DNA from 2 places in the Streptomyces sp. NPDC058274 genome. Region 1 is predicted to be linked to the other one. Evidence: riboswitches for the same ligand, from Rfam matches in the RefSeq annotation. Region 1 holds a riboswitch; the other holds the start of a gene.
The links. A riboswitch is a leader RNA that binds a small molecule or an ion and turns the genes downstream of it on or off. The one in region 1 is predicted to bind glycine.

Region 1 (3,379 bases):
GGGGCGGGATCACCACGGTGGAGGAGATCGCCGAGGCGGGCGAGGACGAGCTGGTACGGCTGCTCGGGAAGGCGCACGGGCATGCGCTGTACGCCATGGCGCTGGCCCACGACGACCGGCCCGTGGTGGCCGAGCGCGAGACCAAGTCGGTGTCGGTCGAGGACACGTACGACGTGGACATCCATGACCGGGTGCGGGTCGGCCTGGAGGTCCAGCGGCTGGCCGACCGGTGTGTGCAGCGACTGCGGGGCGCCGGGCGCTCGGGGCGGACGGTAGTGCTCAAAGTCCGGCGCTACGACTTCTCCACGCTGACCCGGTCGGAGACGCTGCGGGGGCCGACGGACGATCCCGGGGTGGTGCGGGAGGCCGCCGCGCGGCTGCTGGACTCCGTGGACACGACCGGCGGGGTGCGGCTGCTCGGTGTCGGCGTCACGGGCCTCGCCGACTTCACCCAGGAGGATCTCTTCGCGCAGGCGCAGGCGCAGGCCGCCGAGGAGGAGCTGCCGGCGTTGGAGCTGCCGGACGGGGAGAGCGCGCAGGAGCCCGCGGCGGAGCCCGCACCGGAGCCGCCCGCCGAGCGGCGGTGGCCCGCGGGGCACGACGTACGGCATGCGGAGTTCGGGCACGGATGGGTGCAGGGGAGCGGGCTGGGGAGGGTGACCGTGCGATTCGAGACGCCGTATTCGGAGCCCGGGCGCGTACGGACGTTCCGGACCGACGATCCGCAGCTGGAACCGGCGGATCCGCTGCCCCTGGTGGCGCGGGTGCCGGCGGCGCCGGAGGGAGGGGCGGTCGGGCCGGTGACGGATGCGGAGGAGTCCCTTGAGGAGCGGTCCGGTCAGCCCTCGTCCGAGCCCGCGAGTCTTCCGAAGTCGCGGTCCGGCGGAGGAGACGGAGACGCCACGTCGAGACCGTAGTGGTGGTAGAGCTGGATCTCCTGTTCGGGGGAGAGATGGCGGCCGACCCCGAAGTCTGGGGCGTCCTTGATCAGGGCGCGGTCGAAGGGGACCTGAAGGGCGCCCTCCACCAGCTCGCTCGGCTCCAGCGGGACGAAGGCGTCGCGGCTGAACAGGCCGGTGCGTATGGCCGCCCACTCGGGCACTCCGGTGGCGTCGTCGAGATAGACCTCGTCGACGGTGCCGATCTTGGTTCCTTTGCGGTCGAACGCCTTGCGGCCGATCAGGTTGCGCGGATCGATGTCGGTATGCACGGGACCTCCTCTTGGTCGCAACTCATCCGTAAGCACTACAAAAGAGCACATTCAGGAAGGTGGCCACTCGAAAGCCCGTGCGTTGCCCTCGCTGGTAGGCTGGCTAGCGGCTGCTGACCCCGTGCGGGAGAGTCCTTTGGACAACACCGAAGGCGCCGAAGGAGCAAATCCTCCCCGGAATCTCTCAGGCTCACGTACCGCACGGACGAGGTCACTCTGGAAAGCAGGGCGGGGGATCCACACCTCCCGCTCTCACCGACGGTGAAAGCCGGGTCGTCAGCGCGCGGGGCGGGCCGGTGAAGCTCTCAGGTCGAGATGACAGAGGGGGAGGCCGTCGGGGTACCCGTGCCGGGGTGCCCCTCGAAGGTCGCGTCAGACCAGGAGGCCTCCGCAATGACCGCCCACCGCATTCCGCTCTCCGAGCTCGAACAGGGCATCCCCTTCGAGCAGCGCCATATCGGGCCCGACCACGAGGCCCGGGCGAAGATGCTCGCGCAGGTCGGATACGGCTCCCTCGACGAACTGACGGCCGCCGCGGTCCCGGATGTCATCAAGAACGCCGACGCCCTGGAGCTGCCGGGCGCGCGCACCGAGGCCGAGGTGCTGGCCGAGCTGCGCTCCCTCGCGGACCGCAATCAGGTCCTCGACTCGATGATCGGCCTCGGTTACTACGGCACCTTCACGCCGCCGGTGATCCTGCGCAACGTCATGGAGAACCCGGCCTGGTACACCGCGTACACGCCGTACCAGCCGGAGATCTCGCAGGGCCGCCTGGAGGCGCTGCTCAACTTCCAGACCGTGGTCGCCGAGCTGACCGGTCTGCCGACCTCCGGCGCCTCGCTGCTCGACGAGGGCACTGCCGCCGCCGAGGCGATGTCGCTGTCCCGGCGCATGGGCAAGAACAAGAAGGGCCTGTTCCTGGTCGACGCGGACGCGCTGCCGCAGACCATCGCGGTCATCCAGACCCGCGCCGAGCCGACGGGCGTCGAGGTCGTCGTCGCCGACCTGAGCGAGGGCATCCCGGCCGGGATCGCCGAGCGTGAGATCAACGGCGTGCTCATCCAGTACCCGGGGGCCTCCGGCGCCGTACGCGACATCAAGCCCGTCATCGAGCAGGCGCACGAGCTCGGTGCCGTGGTCACCGTCGCCGCCGACCTGCTCGCCCTGACCCTGCTCACCGCTCCGGGCGACCTCGGTGCCGACATCGCGGTCGGTACGACCCAGCGGTTCGGTGTGCCGATGGGCTTCGGCGGTCCGCACGCGGGATACATGGCGGTGCGCGAGAAGTTCGCGCGCAGCCTGCCGGGCCGGCTCGTGGGCGTGTCCGTCGACGCGGACGGACACAAGGCGTACCGCCTCGCCCTGCAGACCCGCGAGCAGCACATCCGCCGTGAGAAGGCGACCAGCAACATCTGTACGGCGCAGGTACTGCTCGCCGTGATGGCCGGGATGTACGCCGTCTACCACGGACCCGAGGGCCTGAAGACGATCGCCCGGCGCACGCACCGCTACGCCACGATCCTCGCCGAGGGACTCAAGGCCGGCGGGGTCGAGGTCGTCCACGGCGCGTACTTCGACACGCTGACCGTGCGGGTTCCGGGCCGGGCGGCCACGGTCGTGGCGGAGGCGCGCAACCAGGGCGTCAACTTCCATCTCGTGGACGCCGACCATGTGTCGATGGCCTGCGACGAGACCACCACGCGTGCGCAACTGGGCGCCGTCTGGACCGCGTTCGGTGTCGAGGCCGACATCGCCGCGCTGGACGAGTCGGCCGCCGACACGCTGCCCGAGGGGCTGCTGCGGACCGACGACTACCTCGCCCACCCGGTCTTCCACCAGTACCGCTCCGAGACCGCGATGCTGCGCTACCTGCGCAAGCTCTCCGACCGCGACTACGCGCTCGACCGCGGCATGATCCCGCTGGGCTCCTGCACGATGAAGCTCAACGCGACCACGGAGATGGAGCCGGTCACCTGGCCCGAGTTCGGCCAGCTGCACCCCTTCGTGCCCGCAGACCAGGCGCAGGGCTACCTCACGCTCATCCGTGAGCTGGAGGAGCGGCTCGCCGAGGTCACCGGGTACGACAAGGTGTCGCTGCAGCCCAACGCCGGTTCGCAGGGCGAGCTGGCGGGCCTCCTCGCGGTCCGCGGCTACCACCGCGCCAATGGC
Region 2 (3,379 bases), on a different contig from region 1:
CCGAGCCCTGGGCCTCCATGACGGCGACGGGAGCGAAGTTCTCCGAGGCGATCATCTCGAGGGTGGACTGCTGACGGTCGAGCTCGGCGTCGACGGCGGCGGCGACATCCGGGTCGAGCTCGTGGAGGGACTGGTTCAGAAGCGACATCGGTCAGGAGTCCTTAGCTGCCGGAGAATTCGGTGTACTCGTCCGCGGAGAGCAGGTCGGACGGCTCCTCGGTGACGCGCACCTTGAACAGCCAGCCACCCTCGAAGGGGGCGGAGTTCACCAGCGACGGGTCGTCCACGACGTCCTGGTTGGCCTCCACGATCTCGCCGGTGACCGGCGCGTACAGGTCGCTCACGGACTTGGTCGACTCCAGCTCGCCGCAGGTCTCGCCCGCGGTCACCGTGTCACCGACCTCGGGAAGCTGGACGTACACCACGTCGCCGAGCGCGTTGGCCGCGTGCTCCGTGATGCCGACCGTCGAGACGCCGTCCTCGGCGACCGACAGCCACTCGTGCTCCTTGCTGTAGCGCAGCTGCTGGGGGTTGCTCATGGCCTGAATTCTCCTGTACGCGGGGGAGTGGTGGTGAACGAGAGGTCCTGCGATACGAGACCGGGCGCGGCGATGTACGTCACTTCGACGCGCGCGCCGGAAACGCGAAACCGGATTCCGGGGAGTCGGACGAACCGACGGACGCCCTGCGACGCCCGTACGGAACGACTACTTCTGACGCCCGTACGGAACGACTACTTCTGGCGCCCGTACGGAACGACTACTTCTGGCGCTTGTAGAACGGCAGCGCCACGACCTCGTACGGCTCGTGGCTGCCCCGGATGTCCACACCGACCCCGGTGGTGCCCGGCGCGGCGTGCGCGGCGTCGACGTAGGCCATGGCGATCGGCTTGGCCAGCGTCGGGGACGGCGCGCCCGAGGTGATCTCGCCGATGACCTTGCCGTCGGCGACGACCTGGTAGCCGGCGCGCGGCACCCGGCGGCCCTCGGCGATGAGCCCGACGAGGACCCGCGGCGGGTTCTCCTGGGCGCGGGCGGCGGCCTCGGAGAGCGCCTCGCGCCCCACGAAGTCGCCGTCCTTCTCGAACTTCACGACCCGTCCGAGCCCGGCGTCGAAGGGCGTGAGCGCGGTGGTCAGTTCGTGCCCGTACAGCGGCATGCCCGCCTCCAGGCGCAGCGTGTCGCGGCAGGACAGACCGCACGGCACCAGGCCCACCGGGGCGCCCGCCTCGGTCAGCGCCTGCCACACCTTCTCGGCGTCGGCCGGGGCGACGAACAGCTCGAAGCCGTCCTCGCCGGTGTAGCCGGTGCGCGCGATGAGCGCCGGGACGCCCGCGACCGTGCCGGGCAGGCCCGCGTAGTACTTCAGGCCGTCGAGGTCCGCGTCGGTCAGCGACTTGAGGATGCCGGGGGACTCGGGGCCCTGGACGGCGATGAGGGCGTAGGCGTCGCGGTCGTCGCGGACCTCGGCGTCGAAGCCGGCGGCGCGCTCGGTCAGCGCGTCCAGCACCACCTGGGCGTTGGAGGCGTTCGCGACCACCATGTACGCGTGCTCCTGGAGCCGGTACACGATCAGGTCGTCGAGGATGCCGCCGTCCGCCTGGCAGATCATGGTGTAGCGGGCGCGGCCGACGCCGACCGAGGCGATGTTGCCCACCAGGGCGAAGTTCAGGAGTTCGGCGGCCTGCGCGCCGGTGACCGTGATCTCGCCCATGTGGGAGAGGTCGAAGAGACCGGCCCTGGTGCGGACGGCGAGGTGCTCGTCGCGCTCGGAGCCGTAGCGCAGGGGCATGTCCCAGCCGGCGAAGTCGGTCATCGTCGCGCCCAGCGAGCGATGCAGGGCATCGAGCGCGGTGTGACGGGGGGTGTTACTGCTCATCGGTGGGGCTCCCAAGGCATGACGGCGAGGTCGTTCCTCCCCATCTGTCATCGGAACCTGAGAGGTTCATCACGACCCCGCGAACCGGTGGTCATGACTTGCACCTTGGGTGGAGCCACTGGTCAGCGGCCCGCTTTTCAGATGTGCCTCGCCCGCGCGGTAACGGGGCCTGAGAGATTCAAGGGAGGGACTTGCTCCTTCGGCGCCCGGGGACTGCTGCCCCCAGGACTCTCCCGCGCGGATTCAAGCGGCCGGTATGCAGTTGGCGGGCACATCATTGCACGCATCCGTCCGGCATGGCAGGGGCACCCGAACAGGTGCCCGGGGAACCGCGGAGAGCTGTGACCGGCCTGTGGCACGACGAGGACGGAAACGAGAGGCGCACCGCATTACCTTCTCTTTACACTCGACGGGGATGGGACTCCGGACCCAAGGGGAGGACGATCACGGTGAACAAGGCCACGGCGTACGCGACGATCTCCGGCATCGCGCTGCCCAAGCAGCCCGCCGCCCCCGCCCGGGAGGCGTGCGGACCGCGGCCGCCGGCCGTCGTCCGTGATCTGCGCGAGCGCGCCGGGCGCAGCCCGCACGGCCTCACCTTCGGCGCCGCCGACCTCGTCGTGGTCACCGGCCTGCCCGGCAGCGGCAAGTCGACCCTGATGCGCCGCGCGGTGAGCGGCACGCGCATCGACTCCCAGGACACCCGCGACCACTGGGACACCCGGCTGGCCCGCTTCCTGCCGTACGCGCTCTACCGCCCGCTCGTCCGGGCCGCGCACTTCGCCGGGCTGCGCCGCGCCCTGCGCTCGGGAGCCGGCGTCGTCGTGCACGACTGCGGTACGCAGGCCTGGGTGCGCCGCTGGCTCGCCCGCGAGGCCCGGCGCCGGGGCGGCACGCTGCACCTGCTGCTCCTCGACGTCACGGCGGACACCGCTCTGGACGGCCAGCGCGAGCGCGGCCGCGGCGTCTCGCGCTACGCGTTCCTGCGCCACCGCACGGCGGCCGCCCGGCTGCTGCGGTCCGTCGAGAAGGGCGACCTGCCGGAGGGCTGCGGCTCGGCGGTGCTGATCGACCGGGACGCGGCGGACGTGCTGCGCCGGATCGATTTCGGCACCTGACCATCGCGAACGCGCGTACCCGTTAGGGTTTCCAGCCGGAACAGCGGTTCACAGCAGGCGGTAGACAGATGGACTTCCCGGCACAGGCGCATCCCCATCCGCACGGCGGATGGCCCGGCAACGAACTGGAGGAGGTGCTCTCCGCCTCTCTCGGAGTCCCCTCGGCCGGCGCCCGCATCGTCGAGGTGCTCGGCCGCAGCTTCCTGTGGATCCCGCTGCCGAACGGCGGCGGCCCGCGCAGCGGCCCCCTCGACCTGCCCACGCTGGAGCTCGACGGCCAGGTGTACGTCCCCGTCTTCAGCTCGGAGGAGCAGTTCCGCCAGGTCGTCGGCGGGCACATGGCGTACAGCATCGCGCCCGCCGTCGAGTTCGCGCGCGGACTG

Region 2: another riboswitch for glycine. It lies ahead of gcvT (glycine cleavage system aminomethyltransferase GcvT); the one in region 1 lies ahead of gcvP (aminomethyl-transferring glycine dehydrogenase).

The regions. Positions count from the first base shown of each region.
Region 1 covers NZ_JBHVXW010000005.1:9,835-13,213, forward strand. The annotation lists gene ACFVYF_RS12105 (DNA polymerase IV) at 1-917, shown strand, start outside; gene ACFVYF_RS12110 (PRC-barrel domain-containing protein) at 839-1,210, opposite strand; glycine riboswitch at 1,325-1,420, shown strand; gene gcvP (aminomethyl-transferring glycine dehydrogenase) at 1,604-3,379, shown strand, end outside.
Region 2 covers NZ_JBHVXW010000027.1:56,641-60,019, reverse strand. The annotation lists gene glyA (serine hydroxymethyltransferase) at 1-148, opposite strand, end outside; gene gcvH (glycine cleavage system protein GcvH) at 162-539, opposite strand; gene gcvT (glycine cleavage system aminomethyltransferase GcvT) at 760-1,878, opposite strand; glycine riboswitch at 2,026-2,124, opposite strand; gene ACFVYF_RS35320 (AAA family ATPase) at 2,328-2,996, shown strand; gene ACFVYF_RS35315 (enhanced serine sensitivity protein SseB) at 3,065-3,379, shown strand, end outside.